Regions from separate parts of the Rossellomorea sp. H136 genome, predicted to be linked through region 2. Evidence: a T-box and tRNA genes for the amino acid it is inferred to sense, from the RefSeq annotation. Region 2 holds a T-box; the other regions hold tRNA genes.
What was found. A T-box is a leader RNA that pairs with one kind of tRNA and senses whether it is charged. The one in region 2 lies ahead of thrS (threonine--tRNA ligase), so its partner is inferred to be a tRNA-Thr.

Region 1: it has a tRNA-Thr gene. The T-box ahead of thrS (threonine--tRNA ligase) is inferred to sense a tRNA for this amino acid. The anticodon was not compared.
Region 3: it has a tRNA-Thr gene. The T-box ahead of thrS (threonine--tRNA ligase) is inferred to sense a tRNA for this amino acid. The anticodon was not compared.

Annotation. Positions count from the first base shown of each region.
Region 1 covers NZ_CM166371.1:4,507,556-4,511,379, reverse strand. Annotated here, with positions in the region: gene ACYH0O_RS22765 (SGNH/GDSL hydrolase family protein) at 1-1,225, opposite strand, end outside; tRNA gene ACYH0O_RS22760 (tRNA-Glu) at 2,061-2,135, shown strand; tRNA gene ACYH0O_RS22755 (tRNA-Val) at 2,140-2,215, shown strand; tRNA gene ACYH0O_RS22750 (tRNA-Thr) at 2,314-2,389, shown strand; tRNA gene ACYH0O_RS22745 (tRNA-Lys) at 2,419-2,494, shown strand; tRNA gene ACYH0O_RS22740 (tRNA-Leu) at 2,536-2,620, shown strand; tRNA gene ACYH0O_RS22735 (tRNA-Gly) at 2,629-2,703, shown strand; tRNA gene ACYH0O_RS22730 (tRNA-Leu) at 2,709-2,797, shown strand; tRNA gene ACYH0O_RS22725 (tRNA-Arg) at 2,822-2,898, shown strand; tRNA gene ACYH0O_RS22720 (tRNA-Pro) at 2,906-2,982, shown strand; tRNA gene ACYH0O_RS22715 (tRNA-Ala) at 2,991-3,066, shown strand; tRNA gene ACYH0O_RS22710 (tRNA-Met) at 3,141-3,214, shown strand; tRNA gene ACYH0O_RS22705 (tRNA-Ile) at 3,243-3,316, shown strand; tRNA gene ACYH0O_RS22700 (tRNA-Ser) at 3,325-3,417, shown strand; tRNA gene ACYH0O_RS22695 (tRNA-Met) at 3,445-3,518, shown strand; tRNA gene ACYH0O_RS22690 (tRNA-Asp) at 3,598-3,674, shown strand; tRNA gene ACYH0O_RS22685 (tRNA-Phe) at 3,723-3,798, shown strand.
Region 2 covers NZ_CM166371.1:2,248,440-2,257,798, forward strand. Annotated here, with positions in the region: gene ACYH0O_RS11265 (LTA synthase family protein) at 1-1,034, shown strand, start outside; gene ACYH0O_RS11270 (ATP-binding protein) at 1,318-2,571, opposite strand; gene ACYH0O_RS11275 (YitT family protein) at 2,972-3,874, shown strand; gene ACYH0O_RS11280 (hypothetical protein) at 4,075-4,386, shown strand; gene ACYH0O_RS11285 (undecaprenyl-diphosphate phosphatase) at 4,432-5,253, shown strand; T-box leader at 5,325-5,546, shown strand; T-box leader at 5,582-5,805, shown strand; gene thrS (threonine--tRNA ligase) at 5,856-7,079, shown strand; gene pyrH (UMP kinase) at 7,275-8,003, shown strand; gene ACYH0O_RS11300 (GNAT family N-acetyltransferase) at 8,049-8,537, shown strand; gene ACYH0O_RS11305 (GNAT family N-acetyltransferase) at 8,537-8,956, shown strand; gene ACYH0O_RS11310 (4a-hydroxytetrahydrobiopterin dehydratase) at 9,003-9,296, opposite strand; gene ACYH0O_RS11315 (aromatic amino acid hydroxylase) at 9,293-9,359, opposite strand, start outside.
Region 3 covers NZ_CM166371.1:1,462,723-1,472,081, reverse strand. Annotated here, with positions in the region: gene ACYH0O_RS07435 (response regulator transcription factor) at 1-260, opposite strand, end outside; gene ACYH0O_RS07430 (sensor histidine kinase) at 241-2,052, opposite strand; gene ACYH0O_RS07425 (ABC transporter substrate-binding protein) at 2,195-3,472, opposite strand; gene ACYH0O_RS07420 (carbohydrate ABC transporter permease) at 3,555-4,382, opposite strand; gene ACYH0O_RS07415 (carbohydrate ABC transporter permease) at 4,382-5,323, opposite strand; tRNA gene ACYH0O_RS07410 (tRNA-Gly) at 6,012-6,085, opposite strand; tRNA gene ACYH0O_RS07405 (tRNA-Leu) at 6,089-6,172, opposite strand; tRNA gene ACYH0O_RS07400 (tRNA-Cys) at 6,181-6,254, opposite strand; tRNA gene ACYH0O_RS07395 (tRNA-Gly) at 6,262-6,336, opposite strand; tRNA gene ACYH0O_RS07390 (tRNA-Gln) at 6,341-6,412, opposite strand; tRNA gene ACYH0O_RS07385 (tRNA-His) at 6,452-6,527, opposite strand; tRNA gene ACYH0O_RS07380 (tRNA-Trp) at 6,539-6,612, opposite strand; tRNA gene ACYH0O_RS07375 (tRNA-Tyr) at 6,727-6,810, opposite strand; tRNA gene ACYH0O_RS07370 (tRNA-Thr) at 6,830-6,905, opposite strand; tRNA gene ACYH0O_RS07365 (tRNA-Phe) at 6,924-6,999, opposite strand; tRNA gene ACYH0O_RS07360 (tRNA-Asp) at 7,017-7,093, opposite strand; tRNA gene ACYH0O_RS07355 (tRNA-Met) at 7,173-7,246, opposite strand; tRNA gene ACYH0O_RS07350 (tRNA-Val) at 7,322-7,397, opposite strand; tRNA gene ACYH0O_RS07345 (tRNA-Glu) at 7,440-7,514, opposite strand; tRNA gene ACYH0O_RS07340 (tRNA-Ser) at 7,534-7,625, opposite strand; tRNA gene ACYH0O_RS07335 (tRNA-Asn) at 7,632-7,706, opposite strand; rRNA gene rrf (5S ribosomal RNA) at 7,714-7,830, opposite strand; rRNA gene ACYH0O_RS07325 (23S ribosomal RNA) at 8,004-9,359, opposite strand, start outside.

The sequences.
Region 1 (3,824 bases), 2.3 Mb from region 2:
ATTTGAATAATGAAAGATCAACGGTATCAGCCATTCTCTTATAACCCGCATCATTGGGGTGGAGGTGATCTCCCGAGTCATATTTTTGCAGGTAGCGTTCAGGTTCATCTGGATCCCGCATAGCTTTGTCAAAGTCGATGACCCCATCAAACTCCCCGCTTGTTCTTATCCAGTCATTCACTTCCTGACGTGTATTTTCCCCTTTAGATGTGAACATTCCTGATCCTTTAAAAGGAGTCAATGTACCACCATAAATGGTCAAGCCCTGTTCTTGGGTAGAAACAATGATCTGCTTCATCCTCTCGATGATTTTGTCAGCATCATATTCAGGATGATGTCTTATATCATTCAACCCCTGGTGAAGGATCACTGCTTTTACACCTGATTGATTGAAAACATCCCTTTCGAGCCTTGCAAAGGCATTTTCACCCTTATCAGGCAGACTGTTGATCAGTTGATTGGCAGAGATCCCCGCATTCATGATAGTCAAATCTGAATTTTCCTGATTTAATCGTCTTGCCAGGTAATCGGGCCAACGTCGATTTGTATTTACTGTTGAACTATTTCCATTTGCGAGAGAACTCCCTATTACAACAATGCCTTTCTTAGATGAATCAGTTAATACGTCTACTCCATCCAACCAAAACCATGATTCTTCCAGTTCGTTAAAAGCCGAAGAATCGGACATCGAAACATCATTTCCCCTTGAAATATAGGTCGTTTGCATAGATACTGGATGCCAAGTGACAGGTCCGGATTTTTCTTTGACATATAGACTTACTGCAAGAGCTTTATCACCAGAGACTTCTAATGTAATGGAATCACTGAATTTTCTCTCACCTGGAGGGATGGTCACAGTTGATTTGCCTTCAAATGTCACCTGTTGATCTGTATCTGGGACAATTTCAGAGCCTTTTTGAGAAATGGCCACATGTACCTCTTCAATGGCTAGGGGTTTTTCAGAAAAGACATTTGATAGGCGGAGTCGTATCTTATTACCATCAACATGAGGAAGGAGGATCATTCGAATCGTTTGATCTTCAAATCCTTTATGGGAAATTCCATCGTCTAAAGGTGTTTGCATACTTGCGGTCCATGCACCTACCCAGTTTTCTTGATTTATTTTGTATTTATTAAAATTATCCCAACTTCCATTCCAGGAAATTCTCAACATTAGAATGAAAATCACAATTAAGGTGATTAAAAGACCGAGTCTCCATTTCATCAAATTCCTAACCTTCCATTTACTAGTTTTTTCTATAGTTTATATGAACTTACAGGAACTATTGTAGGATATTGCAAAATCTTTTTTATACCCAGAAAGAAATTTTACAAACCTTAACATGGTTTTAAATATATGTTTACACTTATTTGCTATTCTAAACATGCAGGGAACAAAAGATTGATAATGTGGAGGGGTTTCTATGTTACGCAATTTTAAAAGAGAATGGCATAAGTTTTGGTTTTTCAGTTTTAATTATAAATTGGAAATGACAAGTGATATAAGCCAATTCAACAAAATTCGTGAAAAATCTAAATATCATGGAGATAAACTTATGCAGCTCTTGTAGCTGCTTTTTTTATTCACCAATTAACAGAAGCTTTTAGTGTGTCAGCAATTATGGAATCTCTCTTCGATCATTCCATACTATGACGGAGATATTCGAGCCGTGACCAAAGCTACCATTGCAACAGGGTATAAGATTCAAATTCAAATAGTATCATAGAAATCTTTCAAATGAAGCCAGGATTTCTACTTGAAAGATGAGTGTAGTTACGCTTCCTATTGTTATTAATTTTGGCAATGTAAATACCTTTAACGCTTATCTCACATTCAAGACTGGCGAGGGGACAGTAGTTTGGACTGTAGCAATTTTTAATGATTTATTATTTTCCTATTGATATAAGGTTTGAAGATGTGGTATATTCTTCTTCGGCTTGCAAAACGGTTTTGATAAGCAACCGGAAAAATAATTCTTTTTTTATGATTAGGAAGTTGACTTCTGCGAAATAGGATGATATAGTAATAAATGTCCTTAAGCGGGACATTTCAAAAAAACGGCCCATTGGTCAAGCGGTTAAGACACCGCCCTTTCACGGCGGTAACACGGGTTCGAATCCCGTATGGGTCACCAATATGGAGGATTAGCTCAGCTGGGAGAGCATCTGCCTTACAAGCAGAGGGTCGGCGGTTCGATCCCGTCATCCTCCACCAAAGATTTTTGCGTCAGCAAAATATCTATCCTTAAAATACCTATATGAAAACTATTTTTCATTAATTAGTCTTCATATAAAAGTAAACCAATCATATATGCCGGTGTAGCTCAACTGGTAGAGCAACTGACTTGTAATCAGTAGGTTGGGGGTTCAAGTCCTCTTGCCGGCACCATTTTGGTTTTGGGAATCATCTTTTTATATGAGCCATTAGCTCAGTTGGTAGAGCATCTGACTTTTAATCAGAGGGTCGAAGGTTCGAATCCTTCATGGCTCACCAAAGATTTTCGTGAATGCGAAATATCTAATGTTTTTTATCATGCGGGTGTGGCGGAATTGGCAGACGCACCAGACTTAGGATCTGGCGCCGCAAGGCGTGGGGGTTCAAGTCCCTTCACCCGCACCATTTATTTCGCGGAAGTAGTTCAGTGGTAGAACACCACCTTGCCAAGGTGGGGGTCGCGGGTTCGAATCCCGTCTTCCGCTCCAGACTTGCCGGGGTGGCGGAACTGGCAGACGCACAGGACTTAAAATCCTGCGGTAGGTGACTACCGTACCGGTTCGATTCCGGTCCTCGGCACCATTGTTTCTTATAAAAAATCATTTAGCGCCCGTAGCTCAATTGGATAGAGCGTTTGACTACGGATCAAAAGGTTAGGGGTTCGACTCCTCTCGGGCGCGCCATATAGATCGGGAAGTAGCTCAGCTTGGTAGAGCACTTGGTTTGGGACCAAGGGGTCGCAGGTTCGAATCCTGTCTTCCCGACCACTTCTTTTGGGGCCTTAGCTCAGCTGGGAGAGCGCCTGCTTTGCACGCAGGAGGTCAGCGGTTCGATCCCGCTAGGCTCCACCAAGTTTTTTACGAAAGTAAATAAACTTTATTGAATCTTGCTTAATCAAGATTCAGATTGATCGAAAAGGTTTCGTGGCGGTGTAGCTCAGCTGGCTAGAGCGTACGGTTCATACCCGTGAGGTCGGGGGTTCGATCCCCTCCGCCGCTATTACTAAATACATGACGCACGATTATAAGGACCCTTAGCTCAGTTGGTTAGAGCAGACGGCTCATAACCGTCCGGTCGTAGGTTCGAGTCCTACAGGGTCCATTATACACGGAGGAATACCCAAGTCCGGCTGAAGGGATCGGTCTTGAAAACCGACAGGGGTGTAACAGCCCGCGGGGGTTCGAATCCCCCTTCCTCCTCCATTTTTACCTTTACTATATTTATATCGTCGCGGGGTGGAGCAGTTCGGTAGCTCGTCGGGCTCATAACCCGAAGGTCGCAGGTTCAAATCCTGTCCCCGCAATACCATTTTTGACTTAGGGTAGCATTTCCCTTCATAAGTCACGCATGGATAGTTATTTTGACTGTCGTCAAAAAACTTTGGTCCGGTAGTTCAGTTGGTTAGAATGCCTGCCTGTCACGCAGGAGGTCGCGGGTTCGAGTCCCGTCCGGACCGCCATTTATTTCTTTAGTGTTCATTTTGATAATTTAATCTTCTATATAATATGGCTCAGTAGCTCAGTTGGTAGAGCAATGGACTGAAAATCCATGTGTCGGCGGTTCGATTCCGTCCTGAGCCACCATTTATACTTAAGAACCTTTAAGTATT
Region 2 (9,359 bases):
TTTTAAATTCTTTAATCAAGGATAGTTTTTATTTCAATCATATTTATGATCAGACTGCTCAAGGGAAAACCTCAGATTCTGAATTCATGATCGATACAGGTTTATACCCTCTAGCAAGCGGTTCAGCATTTGTTCGCAAACCGGATAACCGTTACAAAAGCATGCCCAATATTTTGGAAAAGAAAGAAGATTATTATGCTGCAGTTTTCCATGGCAATGATCGTACTTTTTGGAATCGTGAAATAATGTACGAATCGTTAGGCTACAACCGTTATTTTTCGAAGAAAGACTTCAATGTTACGGAAGAAAACTCTGTTAACTACGGATTAAAGGATATCCCGTTCTTTGAGCAATCTATTTCGTATCTTGAGAAATTACCTCAACCGTTTTACACACGTTTCATTACGCTGACCAATCACTTCCCTTTTTTATTAGAAGAAGAGGATAAACTTATTCCAGAGGCTACAACAAATGAGGATGTTGTGAACCGTTACGTAACAACCGTACGTTATGAGGATGAAGCGATTAAAACATTGTTTAACAGGCTTAAGAAAAACGGAATGTATAAAAATACGATTTTTGTACTATATGGAGACCATTATGGCATCTCCGAAAAATATGAAAATGGAGTGTTCGAGCTTTTAGGGCAGGAAGACACTCCAGTGAATCATGTGAAACTTCAACAAGTTCCACTCATTATCCATGTGCCTGGTGAAAAGGGAAAGACGATCGAAACGATAGGCGGAGAAATCGATATTCGTCCAACTATTCTCCATTTATTAGGGATTAAAACGAAGGATAATCTTTCATTTGGACATAATCTATTCACTCGAAAAGAAGATCATCCTGTTATTTTCAGGGATGGTGATTTTGTAACTGAAGAGTACGTCTATAAAGACAATATTTGCTATGATAAGAGCAGTGAAGCATCGACTTCTGAATCATTATGTGAGCCGTTTAAAGAAACTGTAAGAAAAGAGTTAGGCATGTCTGATGATATTATTTATGGAGATTTGTTGAGGTTCTTAGATTAGACGAAGAAAACCCGGCTCTACTATAGAGTCGGGTTTTGTATTGGATAATTAATCGTCTATAATATTATTATGTAAACTTAAGGTAATTCCTTTTTCGTTTACGATTTTCAAAAAGTCCTATTCGAAGTAGGAATGTCCATCTTTTGCTCATTGTATTTAGCCTCCCAGCAGGTTGCTGAGAACTGGGAAATCTTGATAAATTAAGTGTATCATAGATTAAGAGAGATGAGATTATTCCAATAAAAAAGCTCAGGATTAAAATTCCCTAAGCTTTTGGTGATGATTATTGTTTGGGTGTGAGAGGTAGACGAATTTTCACGACAGTACCCCTATTTAACTCACTTTCGTACTCGATCATTCCACCCATTTCACGAATGATTTTATTCGTCACCATGCTTCCGAGACCGGTGCCCTTTGTTTTCGTAGTGTAAAAAGGTAAACCGATCTTTTTCAACTCATCCCCAGTCATTCCTTTTCCCGTGTCTGAAATATTGATTACCACACTGTCCCTGGAAAAGTCTTCTTTTAAAAAGAGGGTGATTTCCCCATGTTCCTCAATGGATTCAATTCCGTTCTTTATGACGTTCATAATTGCTTGCTTCATATGATGCTCATCACCCTTAATATAATGGGTTTCATTTTGGTTAAATAGTATCGATGTATTCGAATAGGAGGCAAATGGTCTTAGTAAGTCGACACAGTCCTGAAGCACTCTTTCAAGGTTGAGTGTAGAAAGCTGAAATTCACTTGGTCTTGCTACGCTAAGGTAGTCTGTGATGATTTTATTCGTACGATCTAATTCATTCAGAATAAGAGGGGAGTACCTTTTAAACTGTTCATCATCAGAGTCCTCGCTTAGATGCTGTATGAATCCTCTTACAGTTGCAAGGGGATTGCGAATCTCATGGGCAATAGAAGCCGCCATCTGTCCCACCATATTCAATTTGTCGAGATACACCATTTCTTCGATCTGCCTGTTCGTGTGAATCAAATGTTCAATAATGAATACCAGAGCCACAAAAGTAAAATAGAAAACAGTGAAATAAATAAAATAAAACGGCAAATGGAGAATAGGAATATAGCTGTTGATAATCGTGATGTAAAACAATGAATGAAACAGGAAGATAATTGTACTGCCCAGTAATTTATATTGTGTCTTTAATAACATCTTACGAAAGAGAATACCAATTACAAACGCCAGGACGGAGACAGCAATTCCAACCATGACATATGGACCGCCTATTAAATAGCGGAAGATGATCACGCACCCTAAAACGATTGATCCTGATAATAATCCGGCGTATATCGTTGCTATTAAAATGGCGATCATGCGTAAGTCAAAATGAGTTTTTCCAAGGGTTTCAATCGGATAAAGCATACATAATAAAGCCCCAAAGGATGCAATCAGACCATAAGTGATTTTATGTTTAAAATGTGGAACTTGTTTTTCTTTAAATGGAAATAATACGTTAGCATTATACGTAAATGAAAACAAAATTGTAATATTGACCAACAAAGTTTTGATTAATGTAATCAAAGAAAAGCCTCCAAAACCTTATTTACCTGGAAACAGAAAACAGTTCCAGCCTATCCAAAATGTGAATATACAAGTATTAAAAATACTTCATTTTCCCCTTTGAGTCAAATTTAATTGGCTGAGGGACGGACCTTGAAATAATAAATAGAAAATGGCTGGATAACTTGATTAACATGATTAAAACAAGGTATTCGTGATGCCAATGAAAGTTAGATGAAGCTCATATAGAGGTCCGTCCCTCACTATAAGCAGGTATTTTGAAGCTGATAATAGAATATATAAGTTATACAAGCTGGTTTTAGTGCACTTTAGGGTATGTTTGTTACATAGATCATTTTGATTCCAGTGAGATGAGTTCAGTAGTTGTCGCGGGATGTTTATCTTTGGAGGAGGGATGAAGATGATTGAAGGGCAGGTAATAAATCAATTGCAGCAAGTGAAAATAAAGCATAAGAAGATTCCTCTTAAAGAGGTAGTAAAAAGAGCTGTCCTCATTACCATCGGGGCGATGATCATGGCGGTTGGCCTTGAAATATTTCTAGTCCCGAACCAGGTCATTGATGGAGGAATCGTTGGTGTCTCGATTATGCTCTCCCATATTACAGGCGTTAAGCTTGGTCTTTTCATCTTTATCCTTAATATCCCCTTTTTCTTCATCGGATATAAACAAATAGGAAAAACCTTCGCATTCTCTACACTATACGGAATTATTATACTATCGATTTCAACCACATTTCTTCACCCGGTAGCTGCCTTCACCCAAGACATTCTGCTGGCTTCTTTATTCGGCGGGATCGTTCTTGGAATAGGAGTGGGGATGGTCATTCGTTACGGCGGATCTCTTGATGGAACGGAAATCCTTGCTATTTTATCAAGTAAAAAGCTTCCCTTCTCTGTCGGTGAAATCATCATGTTCGTCAATCTGTTCATTTTGGCTTCCGCGGGATTTGTATTCAGCTGGGACAGAGCCATGTATTCACTTCTGGCTTATTACGTAGCTTTTAAAATGATAGATATTACCATTAAAGGACTGGATGAATCCAAATCGGTTTGGATTATTAGTGAAAATTACAAGGAGATCGGTGATGCCCTCTTACACCGACTGGGTAGAGGAGTGACCTATTTAAAGGGAGAAGGCGCATTTTCAGGAGATGATAAGAAAGTGATATTCTGCGTCATCACTCGTCTGGAGGAAGCGAAACTGAAAGACATCGTTGCAGAACATGATCCGTCCGCCTTTCTAGCCATCGCTGATATAGCAGAGGTAAAAGGTGGGAGGTTTAAGAAGAAAGATATTCATTAGACGTAAGAGAAAAGCGCGATAGAGGGAAGCCCTTTATTGTGCTTTTTGTTGATTTGAACCAGGAAATTGATCGATTAGGCTTTTTTAGTGAAAATTCGGATTTATTGGAAGTGCTCTGTTCAGAAGCGTATATTTCCTTATTGTCGTCCCCTGCCGGTTATAGTATGATAATCTAGATTATCACGAAAGGGGGGAAGAGAGTGAAGAAAATTATGTTGCTTGTGCTATTTTGCACTTTTGGATTTTTCCAGCAGATTAACGACATTCAGGCTCATAGGGGGGAAGAAGTCATTCAAGATCAAGCTCAGATTGCCTATCTTGACGATGATTCTTTCTCTTTAACTCCTTTTCTTGTGACGAAGAAAATAGAAGATAAAAGCAGAATTCCTTTTAAAAGAATACTGCCTCTACTTCCTCCCACTCTTTCCAGTGACGGATCATGTTCCCATTATCGTGGGGATTCAACCGGGTTTGGGGTCATCGTGAAATACCACTCCAACTATCTTTCATGACTGTCATATTCACAGTCTGATTAAACGATAGAGGAGAAATGATAAATGGACGTCATCATGTTAATAAAAGCATTCATATTGGGTATGGTCGAAGGGTTAACGGAGTTTGCTCCTGTATCTTCCACTGGCCATATGATTGTAGTAGACGATTTATGGATCCAATCGAAAGAAGTATTGGGTAAATATCCGGCAAATACGTTCAAAGTTGTGATCCAACTAGGCTCAATTTTAGCAGTTGTCATTGTATTTAGAGAGAGATTTAAAGATTTACTCGGATTGAATCAACGGACCGCGAGTAAATCATCCAATTTAAAATTAACCCACATACTGGCTGGATTAATTCCTGCAGTGATTCTAGGCTTGTTATTTGAGGATTATATCGATGAGCATCTTTTTTCGCTTAATACAGTTCTGGCTGGTTTAACGATCGGTGCTTTCCTCATGATTGCAGCAGATTTGTTTCGTCCCAAAAGCGCTACAGTGGAAAACGTGGATCAGATAACACATAAAAAAGCGCTGGTGATCGGTCTTATTCAATGCTTATCATTATGGCCAGGTTTTTCGCGGTCAGGATCCACCATTTCTGGAGGAGTGTTACTTGGATTAAGCTACCGGGCAGCATCAGATTTCACATTCATTATGGCGGTACCCATCATGCTGGGGGCAAGTTCGATTTCTCTTATGAAGAACTGGATGTATTTTACCCCTGAGTTTTTACCGTTTCTTTTGGTTGGGTTCTTAAGTGCATTTCTATTTGCTTATCTGTCGATACGCTTTTTCCTAAAGGTGATTAATAAAATCAAGCTAATTCCTTTTGCGATCTACCGACTTGTTCTAGTCGCGATTATTTTTCTTGTTTTTATCTAATCACTATTGACAGTTAGAAAATACTACCATATAATTTCAATAACAAATTTCTTCTATTTTGAATATACTATACGAAAGCAAAGATGAGGACATGATTCATTCCGTTTTTTCTTGATCAGAGAGCAGGGTCACCGGCTGAGAGCCCTGAAGAGAAAAGAATGATTTACCACCTCGGAGCTATTATGGTGAAATGTCAGTATCCATAATCGGGAAAACCGTTATCTTACTTAAGCGAAGAGTAATATTTTACACTTCTGAATTAGGGTGGAACCACGACCGCACTCGTCCCTTGGTTAGGGATGGGTGCGGTTTTTTTTATTAATTGAATAATAAAGTGTTGAAGAGGACACGAATCATTTGCTGTTTTTCTTACCAGAGAACAGGGTCACCATGGCTGAGAGCCCTGAAGAAAAGGAAATGATTTACCACCTCGGAGCTATTATGGTGAAATGTCAGTATCCATAATCGGGAAAACCGTTATCAACTTTGAGCGGAGAGCTATGTTTAGCACTTCGGAATTAGGGTGGTACCACGACCGCATTCGTCCCTTGTTAGGGATGAATGCGGTTTTTTATATAAAAAAATGATTAGGAGGAAACAAAATGTCAATTCAATCTGAAGTAGAAAAAAGAAATCACAGGAAACTAGGTCAGGAGCTGGAGTTATTTGTATCGATGGAGGAGGCACCCGGGATGCCCTTTTATTTACCGAAAGGGATGCTATTACGGAATGAGTTAGAAGACTTTTGGAAGAGGGAACATCGGAAAGCTGGATATCAGGAGATTAGGACTCCCATTATGATGAAGCAGGAGCTATGGGAAAAGTCAGGCCACTGGAATCATTACCATGAGAATATGTATTTCTCAGAAGTAGATGATCAGAAATATGCAATCAAGCCAATGAGTTGTCCAGGGGCAGTATTGATCTATAAAAACAAGAGAAGAAGTTATCGGGAATTACCCCTTCGTTACGGTGAACTGGGTTTAGTTCATCGACATGAGCTATCGGGTTCATTAAGTGGATTATTGAGAGTCCGTTCCTTCACTCAGGATGATGCTCATCTATTTGTAAGGGAAGATCAGATTCAGTCGGAGCTTCATAAAGTATTGGATCTTATTGATCTTTTCTATAGCAAATTTGGGTTTGACTATAAGGTTGAGCTTTCTACTCGTCCGGAAGATTTTATGGGCTCCGTTGCATTATGGGATAAAGCTGAAGGAGATTTGGAAGGTGTGTTGAAAGAGAGAGGAGTCAACTATCATGTTAATAAAGGAGACGGTGCGTTCTACGGACCAAAAATAGATTTTCATATATTAGACGTTATTGGTCGAAGCTGGCAATGTGGCACGGTTCAACTTGATTTCCAAATGCCTGAAAAATTCGAGTGTGAATATATTGATGAAGACAATGAAGCAGTCAGACCGATTATGATTCATCGAGCGATTTACGGTTCGATCGAACGTTTTATGGCAATCATCATTGAACATTTCGGAGGGGATTTTCCACTTTGGTTAGCTCCCCACCAGGTCAAAATCCTTCCTATCTCCGACGCACATTTCCAATATGCTCAAGGAGTGAAGTCAAAGTTAGAAAGAGAAGGCTTTAGGGTGGAAGTCGATGATCGTGTAGAAAAAGTCGGTCTGAAAATCAGGGAAGCAGAAATGCAAAAAGTTCCTTATATGATGGTAATAGGAGACAAGGAAATCAAGGGTGAAGTCATTTCATTACGTAAGAGAAGGGGAGGAAATGTTGGTATGTTAAGAATAAAAGAAGTTATATTGAAATTACAAGAAGAAGTAAACGGCTTAAATAGTAAGGCAAACTAAATTAAAAAGTCCACTTGACCATTTCCTGTATTTTCTATACAATTAGAGAAGGAAAATTCTGAATAGTGCGAGAGGGGGAGAAGGAATGTTTATTAATCATCAATTATATTTCGGCATTTCTTCTCCTATATAAAGAGCTAAAAGGGTATTTATAACCTTTTTAGTTCTTTTTTTATGTCCGGGGGAGGAATATAAATGAGATACAAGCGTGTGTTAATTAAATTAAGTGGTGGAGCGCTGGCGGATAAGGAAGGGAATAATTTTGGTACTGAAGAGCTTGATCACATTGCGGGCGAAATAATTTCGATCGTCAATATGGGGATTGAAGTTTCCTTAGTTGTGGGTGGCGGCAATATTTTTCGAGGAAGCTTGGCAGATACATGGGGAATAGAGCGGGTAGAAGCTGATAGTATTGGGACTCTCGGAACCATCATCAACAGTTTGATGCTTAGAGGAGTGTTGAAAAGTAAGACCGACAAAGAAGTTCGAGTGATGACTTCTATCCCTGTTTCAACGGTTGCCGAACCATATATTCGCCTTCGAGCCGTTCACCATCTTGCCAAAGGATACATTGTGATTTTCGGTGGAGGAAACGGTCAACCCTTCGTAACGACGGATTACCCCAGCGTTCAGCGAGCCATCGAAACAGATAGTGATGCCATCCTGGTAGCAAAGCAGGGGGTCGATGGTGTTTTCACGAGTGACCCTAAACGGGATAAAAAGGCGAAGATGTACCACAATTTAAATTATGATGACGTTGTAACGAATAATATTAAAGTCATGGATCAATCAGCTCTGCTGTTAGCAAGGGACTATAATATCCCTGTACACATATTTAACTTCGACCAGGTAGGAATCATGGAGAAAATATGCTCCGGTCAGAAGCAGGGAACGCTGATTAATCATGAAGAGACGAGACTTTGATCATGGCCATTTCATTTACAAAAACAAAGATGGGGGGAGCAAAAGATGGATTTTTCTTTTCAAATCATAACTCAGGAGCAAGCTGAGCATATTGCCTATAACTGGAAATATGATAGGGAATATGCATTTTATGATCTTACAGCGGATGAAGAGGATTTGGCGGAATTTTTAGATGGAGACCAACGCGGAAACTCAACCTATGCTGTGCTTCACCAAGGGGAAATGATTGGTTTTTTCACATATACTGAATTAAATGAGTCGACTATTGATATCGGTTTAGGCATGCATCCGAATCTTACAGGAAAGGGAAAAGGAGAGGAGTTCACCTGGGCTGGTGTAGATTTCTCAATCGCAAGGTATGCTCCGGAAACCTTGACTTTGTCAGTAGCTGCCTTCAACAATCGTGCGATCAAGGTGTATAAGAAAGTGGGCTTCGTTCCCATAGGAACATTCATTCAAGAAACAAATGGAAGTCGCTATGAATTTATGAAAATGAGTTATTCCCTTAATAAGCAAAGAATAGGGAGAGCATAATGGATATCAAGATTCATAACAGATTTGATCCGGATAAGCTAGATGAGATATGTGCAGTGTACCAGTCTGCTGGGTGGTTGAAGCATTCAAATGATGTAATCACCAAGGTGTTTCAAAGAAGTGATATCGTAACTTTCGCTATAAGTGAGGGTAGGATTATTGGAGTTGGAAGAGCTCTAACGGATGGAGTGTTCAATACCGCAATATATGATGTGGTCGTTCATCTAGAGTATCAACAAATTGGAATCGGCAGTCTCATCATGAGTGATCTTTTAGAGCAGTTAAAAGATGTTTCATGCGTTCAATTAATCTCCACAACCGGTAAAGAAGAGTTTTATAGAAAACATGGAATGAAGAAACTGAAAACGGGTATGGCTAGATATTTGAACTCAAGTTTGACGGATGAGTATTTGGAATAAGGTCTTATGGACAAAAGAGACAGCCGCTTGGGACTGTCTCTTTTGTTTACACCATTTCCTTATACAGTTTTTCATACTGATTGGCCACATCAAAGTCCAAATCCGTCAGGCCATTTTCACTCCAGGAAGTCAACTCTACAATAACCAATTTGTATTGAACCTTAATAAAAGGATGGTGATTCATTTCCTCGGCTGCCTCTGCCAGTTTGTTGACAAACCGTATTCCCTCAAGGTAATCCTTGAATCGATAGCGCCGTTCAATCCATTTCTCTTCTTTTAAGCGCCATTTCTCAAGAGTTTCAAGATTTTGTGAAATGGCAACATCATTTAACTTCTTCATACCGTAACTCCTTTCCTGCCAAAAATGACATCAAGGCCATTTTGAATGAGACGTGCAAACCGA
Region 3 (9,359 bases), 790 kb from region 2:
AAATCATCATACCCGCTTACAACAATGGTTTTGCTTTTTAGGTCAGACGCATGAAGCCATTTTAATAGGGTGATGCCATCCCGCTTCGGCATCCTCATATCAGTGAAAATGATTTCCGGACGGTGCTCTGTGATCAATTCGATGGCTTGATCTCCATCTTCCGCCTCCAGAATAGTGTGAATTCCATGCTTGTCCCATTCTGCTAATAAAAGTAACCCCTCACGCACATGCTTTTCGTCGTCAATGATGATTGCTTTCATTTGCTTCACCTTCCATTCTTATCGGCAGCCTCATGGTGACCATAAAGCCTCCCTCATCATGATTTTCAAGCTGTAAAGTGGCCTGGTGGTCATAGTAGAGTTTTAAGCGAGCATAAACATTCTTCAGTCCGATATTGGTCTCATCCCCCGTTTTATTCCAAGCATCTGCTTTAAAGTGGTCCCCGATTTCCCTAAGTCTGCTTTCCGTTACGCCAACACCATTATCACGGACAATCATCACCAATTCTTCCTCATCCTGAAAGCAGGATAACCATATACGCCCTACCCCGTCCCGAATATCGAATCCATGTTTGAAGTAGTTTTCAATGAGGGGCTGAAGGATCATCTTCGGTACTGGGGTCCCCATTACCTTATCTTCTACATCTACACTGTAATCCAGATTCTCACCGAAACGTTCTTTTTGTAAAAGAAGATAGGCGTTCGTGTAATTGATTTCCTTGCTTAATGGAACCACATCCTCCTCCATATTCATCCCGTACCTCATTATTTTGGAAAGGTGGGTGATCAGGGAGTAGATTTGCGGAACCTTGTTCTTCAAAGCAATCGTTCCAATGGATTGCAAGGCATTATAGAGAAAATGCGGATTGATTTGAGATTGGAGAACCTTTAATTGATTCGTCTTGTTCTCAAGCTCAAGCTTGTATTCACGGTTGATCAAATGATTGATCCGCTCGATCATCTGCTGAAACCTGAAGCCGAGGATCCCAATTTCATCGGAACCGAACGATTCAGACTGTACCTTCATATTCCCTTTTTCAACCTGCTGGATATTTTGAAGCAGAATCCTTATCGGTGATGTAATTTTAAAAGATACAAAGAGAGTTGCCAGGACCACGAGGGATAATCCAAGTACTCCGAATAAAATATTAATCTTTGCCACACTAAATGCGCTTTCATAAAGATTTACGTAAGGGACCCTTTTCACTAACAACCAACCTCCAGCCGAAGCAGGTAGCTGGTCGTACATCATCACCCCGTTGAAAGAGTCCTCTTTCCACTCGAGTGTCCCTGATACATCTTTTGATTCCGTTATCCTCTTAATCCACTTCTGGTTGTTGCCATCGTCCGACACATCCCGGTCCGAGCTATAAATCATTTCCCCTTCGGAAGAAAGAAGGTAGAATTCTTCTGACTTACCGTTATACAGGTTTCTACTCAAATCAATGATCTTGTCAGGCGAAACCTCCAATGAAATATACGCAAGTACCTCATCGCCGGGAACGTTTCGGAATGCCCGGTGAATCGTGACAATATCCTTCGACCGGTTGATATTCTTTTCTTCCTGACTATGGGTTGGTTCAATATACATGTTATAAGGGCTGCGCTCTGCATTTCTGAAGGACTCCCATTGTGAATCCCTTACCTTATTGGAAAAAACAACTGTAGAGCGCTTTGTTGCAGAGATGACGCGGTCACCATCTGCGAAGGAAATACGTACCCCGTTAATTGTATCACCCGTGTAGAGAATCGTTTGCACAACATTCTTTACAATGCCGATCGTCAAGTAATTATTCTCTTGACTGGGTGATCTCATGAAGTTGATAAAATCAGGATTATTATAGAGTGATAGAGTTAACCCGTTGAGCTCATTAATATAGCTCTCCAGATTCACCTTTCCCTGATAAAGAAGATTGCTGCTCTCCTCCACCACCTGCTCCTCTATGGAATCCTTCGTATACAAATATGTAATAATAATCGAACTTCCAAACGGCACAATCGTCGTAATCATCAACAACACAATCAACTTATTCCGAATGCTGGTCTTTAACATGAGGGACGGACCTCCCAGGTCTCACTTATACACTAGTATAAAGTGTTTTTCCCCGCTCTTGGAAGTGTTTTTTCGAAATATTCCTATTAAACTTATAAAATAGAAAGCATGCCCTAAGTAGACATGCTTTCTATTAATCGATTTACTTCAAGTTATCCCATGTTTGCTGGAATCGCTCAAGTACAGTATCATAATCAATTTTACCTGCGGCATATTCCTGGATCGTTGCGGCGAATTCCTTATTCGCTCCATCCGGCCATTTGAACCAAGTCCAAGGAATCGTCTTCTCTTCTTTAGAGTAGTCAAGGATAGACTGACCTAAGTCCCCAAGACCATTTGGCTCGATGTTATCGAATGCCGGGATGAATGCAAATTCTTCCGTGATATAACGCTTACCAGTTTCAGATGAAACCATCCACTCCAAGAATGTTTTCGCTTCTTCAAGATGCTGGGAGTTCTTGTTTAATACCCAGTTATTCGGTACACCTACAGGAAGGCGATCAGCACTATCATCATTGCTGATAGAAATCGGAAGGAAGCCCATGTTGATTTCAGGATTGATCTCTGTGATCATGTTCTCAGTCCAGTTCCCTTGTTGCAGCATCGCCGTTTCACCAGAGGCAAATAGCGTTACTTGTGTATTGTAATCCGTCGTTAACGGATTATCATTTGCATACTTAAGCTCAGCATCTAAAACTTCTTTAAATTGCTTGAACTTTTCGTTTCCTACAATTTTCTCAGAACCATCATAAAGTCCGGCGATGAACGCATCCGGATCTTCCTGTTGAGCAAACGGAATGTTAAGTAAATGTTGACCAATTACCCACCACTCGCCGTAACCCGCTGAGAAAGGTGTGATTTTCTTCGCTTCCAGCTTCTTCGCAGCGTCTTTTAACTCATCAATCGTTGCAGGCGGCTCCGTTATCCCCGCTTCTTCAAATAAATCTTTATTATATACAAAGCCGTAGCCTTCAAGGTTAACCGGCATACCATAAAGCTTGCCGTCTTCATCTGTCATCGGAACTTTCCCGATCGGAAGAACATGTTCAACCCATGGCTCACCAGAAAGATCCGCTAACTTCTCTTTCCAAAGCTCTAATTCTTTAAAACCACCGTTGTTGAAAATGTCCGGTTCTTCACCAGAAGCAAATTTCGCTTTCAAAGCTGCACCGTAATCGGCACCTCCACCAACTGTTTCAAGCTTAATCTTAATGTTTGGATGCTCAGCTTCGAACTCATTAATCATTTCTTGAAGCTGATCGGCAATTTCAACCTTGAACTGGAAGAAATTAAGGGTTACTACATCATCACCTGATCCAGACTCTCCACCTGATTTGCTTGTAGTGTCTTTAGAAGAACATCCGGCAATAATTCCAAATACTAAAACCAAAGACATACAAAGTAAAAGTATACGTTTCATAAATGGATTGACCTCCCTGATATAAATTATTTTATATAAATTTCTGTATCAATGATAGACCATCTCTACAGAAACTTTATATCTACTTAATTGACCCTGAAGCAATTCCCTTGATGATATGCTTCTGTAAAAATAAGAAGAAAATGATGATCGGTGTAATGCCTAGCACCAATGCTGCAAGACCCATATCCCATTGCTTCGTATACTGAGCGAAGAACGAGCTTGCTGCGAGTGGAATCGTACGCAGTTCCGCATCCTGTAATACAAGAAGGGGAAGCAGATAGTCATTCCAAATCCATAAGGTGTTCAGAATGATCACGGTCACTGTTATTGGCTTAAGTAATGGGAATACAATTCTCCAGAACACACCAAACTGACTGCAGCCATCAATCATCGCGGATTCTTCAATCTCAATCGGAACGGTTTTTACAAATCCATGATATAAGAACAGAGAAAGTGGGACCCCAAATCCGAAGTACATGATGATCAAACCTGGAATACTATTCGTAAGCCCAAGAGTTCCTCCAACTTTCATAAGAGGAATCATCACCGTCTGGAACGGAATGACCATGGCTGACACAAAGATGACAAATAAGATTTTGCTGAACTTCCCTGGCGTTCGTACCATTTTCCACGCAGCCATGGAGCTGATAATCACTAATCCAATGTTGCTGAAAACAGTGATGACCAAGGAGTTCCAGAATGCACGGGGGAAGTTGATGATCTCCCACACTTTCGCATAGTTAGAGAAAACAAATTCCTTTGGCCACGCCGCCGCATCGATCAAAATCGCTGCAAATGGCTTCACTGAGTTGATGAGTACGAAGTAGAAAGGAATAAGAAAAATGAGCCCTATGACAATACCGATAATCTCTAATACAAACGTTCTTTTCGTATAGCGATTGCCCATTACGCCTGAACCTCCTTCTTCTTCGTCACCATCACCTGAATAGTCGTAAACACTGCCACTACCACAAAGAACAGTATCGATTTCGCTGTTCCCAGGCCGTAACGGTTGTTTTGGAACGCCTCTTGGTAAATATTGATCGCAACAGATTGTGTAGAATTGAAAGGTCCCCCACCTGTTAACGAGATGTTCAAATCGAATATCTTAAAGGCCATTGAAATCGTCAAGAAGAAACAAATCGTGAATGCCGGTAGAATCAACGGAATGATAATCTTCGTCAACAACGTCCAGTTTGATGCTCCATCTATCCTCGCTGCTTCCAAAAGTGAATTATCCACCCCTTGCAATGCCGCAACATAGATGACCATCATATAACCACTGATCTGCCACGCAAACACGATGACAATTCCCCAGAATGCCGTCGTCTCATCACCAAGCCAAGGCATTTTAAAGAATCCTATATCCGTCATATTCCCGAGTGATGCAAACCCTTTAACAAAAATGAACTGCCAGATGAACCCGAGTAGCAATCCACCGATCACGTTCGGAATAAAAAACACTGTCCGTAAAATATTACGGGTTTTCAATGCCGCATTTAACAGTAACGCAAATCCAAAACCTATTAAGTTACTAATAAACACAGCCGCAAACATAAACTTCGTCGTAAACATAAAGGAATTAAAGAACGTCTTATCATCCGTAAAGATCTTAATATAATTCTCAAACCCAACCCACTCAACAACCGAGCTGACACCATTCCATGAAGTAAACGAATAATACACACCCATCAAGAACGGAAGAATCTGAATCACTAAGAAAAATAAAAGTGCCGGTCCAACAAAGGCAGCATACGTCAGCAAGCTCTTATACTTAAACTTCTTCTTCGACACTGCTTTCATTTGCACGTCTGGGCTTACTGGTCCAGTCTGAATCTTTGGTTCCACCCGTATCACCACCCCTAATTATGTAATCGCTTTCTTACATTATAATGGCAGCGCTTTCTTAAAAAGGGGAACTCAATTGACAAAGAAGGTGCAAAATTTTGACTAGATGGTTTTGGATTGGTTGTGGTGTGGGTAAATGAAGTGGATGGGGTTCGTGTGTCGTGATCGATTGTGGTGTGGTGATCTTGGTGCGGGAACCCTTGGGACGATTCGATAAGTGGGTGGGATTAGAGTGGTGAGAACTGGTTGGAATGAATGATGGAATGATGGGATTTGAAAATAAAATCGTGTATTTGAAAATAAATGTGGTGAATTTAAAATAAAATCGGAATGGTGATAATAAATGTAGTAAAGTCGATAATATATCTACCAAACTCGATAATAAATTATCAAAAGCCTATAATCTAGCACTTCCATCATTAGAAATTTGCTTCTTTTGTCAAATTAACCATTTTCACTTTAAAATAGTCATGTTTTGACTCAATTCCTGTACAAAATGCTACTACTTATATCTATAATATTTATAAACTTTCAAACCACACCTTACTAATCTAAAATAAAGCTGTTACTCACTGCTCCACACCAAAACCTATTCTTTTTTAATATTCTTCCCCATATACCTCCAAATTTTCAGTTTCAAACAATAAAAAAAGACTTCCTCTAATGAGAAAGTCTATCGTATGTAAGTTGGAGCGGGTGAAGGGAATCGAACCCTCATCATCAGCTTGGAAGGCTGAGGTTTTACCACTAAACTACACCCGCGAATGGTACCGGTGGCCGGGATCGAACCGGCACTCCAGAGGAACACGATTTTGAGTCGTGCGCGTCTGCCAATTCCGCCACACCGGCATTACATTTGGAGGCGGCAACCGGATTTGAACCGGTGATCAGGGTTTTGCAGACCCATGCCTTACCACTTGGCTATGCCGCCTTAATATTGGAGCGGAAGACGGGATTCGAACCCGCGACCCCCACCTTGGCAAGGTGGTGTTCTACCACTGAACTACTTCCGCACTACTGGGCTAGCTGGATTCGAACCAACGCATGTCGCAGTCAAAGTGCGATGCCTTACCGCTTGGCTATAGCCCACTGATAGTATATGTCACGGAAATGAAAATGTGACTTTTATGGGGCGACTGATGGGAATCGAACCCACGAATGCCTGAACCACAATCAGGTGCGTTAACCACTTCGCCACAATCGCCATGATTTAATTGGCAGGGGTAGTAGGAATCGAACCCACACCAAAGGTTTTGGAGACCTTCGTTCTACCTTTAAACTATACCCCTATGAAATATAATTGATTTCCAGTGATTCCTCATGCTATTCGCTTTGATGCATAATGCTTCGCTGCAAAGTTTAAGGAAGATTATTTTATTTCGATGAGGTTCCGCAAAAAATCTTGGTGGAGGGGGGCAGATTCGAACTGCCGAACCCGAAGGAGCGGATTTACAGTCCGCCGCGTTTAGCCACTTCGCTACCCCTCCACATATTAAATCACTCGGGTGGTGCCGGCAAGAGGACTTGAACCCCCAACCTACTGATTACAAGTCAGTTGCTCTACCAGTTGAGCTACACCGGCATCAAGAATAGTGATAAATGGTGGCTCAGGACGGAATCGAACCGCCGACACATGGATTTTCAGTCCATTGCTCTACCAACTGAGCTACTGAGCCACTATGTAAAATAAAAATGGCGGTCCGGACGGGACTCGAACCCGCGACCTCCTGCGTGACAGGCAGGCATTCTAACCAACTGAACTACCGGACCAAAGTTTTTTGACGACAGTCAAAATAACTATCCATGCGTGACTCACCAAGGATAATGCTATCCTAAGTCAAAAATGGTATTGCGGGGACAGGATTTGAACCTGCGACCTTCGGGTTATGAGCCCGACGAGCTACCGAACTGCTCCACCCCGCGACGATATAACTTGTTAAGTTAAACTTATAATTTAAGGAAGATTATTTCACTCCGCTTAAGCTTCGTAAAAAAACATGGTGGAGGATGACGGGATCGAACCGCCGACCCTCTGCTTGTAAGGCAGATGCTCTCCCAGCTGAGCTAATCCTCCAATATATTAATTGTATTGTTTTCACTTTCGAATAAAAAGTGTTGGTGACCCATACGGGATTCGAACCCGTGTTACCGCCGTGAAAGGGCGGTGTCTTAACCGCTTGACCAATGGGCCTTAATAAGAAGAAAAGTTATGGCGGAGAGCAAGGGATTTGAACCCTTGAGACAGCATTAACCGCCTACACGATTTCCAATCGTGCTCCTTCGGCCACTCGGACAGCTCTCCATATGATGGCTCCGCAGGCAAGATTCGAACTTGCGACCGATCGGTTAACAGCCGATAGCTCTACCACTGAGCTACTGCGGAACGATATGCCTGGCGACGTCCTACTCTCACAGGGGGAGATCCCCCAACTACCATCGGCGCTGAAGAGCTTAACTTCCGTGTTCGGCATGGGAACGGGTGTGACCTCTTCGCCATTGTCACCAGACTGTTTTCTTGTCTCTTTTTTAAGGACAAGTACTATTATATCGCGTAGATATATTTTTTCAAGGCTTTTTTTATAATTTCGTATAAAATTTATTCCCTGAAAACTAGATAAAGAATTGATGTCAAGAAAGCCGAATACCGACCCATTGTTGTTCATTTCATAAATGACTCTTTGTGGTTAAGTCCTCGATCGATTAGTATCAGTCAACTCCACATGTCGCCATGCTTCCATCTCTGACCTATCTACCTAGTCATCTTCTAGGGATCTTACTCACATACGTGATGGGAAATCTCATCTCGAGGGGGGCTTCATGCTTAGATGCTTTCAGCACTTATCCCTTCCGCACATAGCTACCCAGCGATGCCTTTGGCAAGACAACTGGTACACCAGCGGTGCGTCCATCCCGGTCCTCTCGTACTAAGGACAGCTCCTCTCAAATTTCCTGCGCCCACGACGGATAGGGACCGAACTGTCTCACGACGTTCTGAACCCAGCTCGCGTACCGCTTTAATGGGCGAACAGCCCAACCCTTGGGACCGACTACAGCCCCAGGATGCGATGAGCCGACATCGAGGTGCCAAACCTCCCCGTCGATGTGGACTCTTGGGGGAGATAAGCCTGTTATCCCCGGGGTAGCTTTTATCCGTTGAGCGATGGCCCTTCCATGCGGAACCACCGGATCACTAAGCCCGACTTTCGTCCCTGCTCGACTTGTAGGTCTCGCAGTCAAGCTCCCTTGTGCCTTTACACTCTGCGAATGATTTCCAACCATTCTGAGGGAACCTTTGGGCGCCTCCGTTACTCTTTAGGAGGCGACCGCCCCAGTCAAACTGCCCACCTGACACTGTCTCCCACCCCGATAAGGGGCGCGGGTTAGAATTTCAATACAGCCAGGGTAGTATCCCACCGATGCCTCCACCGAAGCTGGCGCTCCGGCTTCCAAGGCTCCTACCTATCCTGTACAAGCTGTACCAAAATTCAATATCAGGCTACAGTAAAGCTCCACGGGGTCTTTCCGTCCTGTCGCGGGTAACCTGCATCTTCACAGGTACTATAATTTCACCGAGTCTCTCGTTGAGACAGTGCCCAGATCGTTACGCCTTTCGTGCGGGTCGGAACTTACCCGACAAGGAATTTCGCTACCTTAGGACCGTTATAGTTACGGCCGCCGTTTACTGGGGCTTCGATTCGCACCTTCGCTTGCGCTAAGCACTCCTCTTAACCTTCCAGCACCGGGCAGGCGTCAGCCCCTATACTTCGCCTTACGGCTTCGCAGAGACCTGTGTTTTTGCTAAACAGTCGCCTGGGCCTATTCACTGCGGCTCTCTCGGGCTTGCACCCTACCAGAGCACCCCTTCTCCCGAAGTTACGGGGTCATTTTGCCGAGTTCCTTAACGAGAGTTCTCTCGCTCACCTTAGGATTCTCTCCTCGCCTACCTGTGTCGGTTTGCGGTACGGGCACCTTTTTCCTCGCTAGAGGCTTTTCTTGGCAGTGTGGAATCAGGAACTTCGCTACTATAATTCGCTCG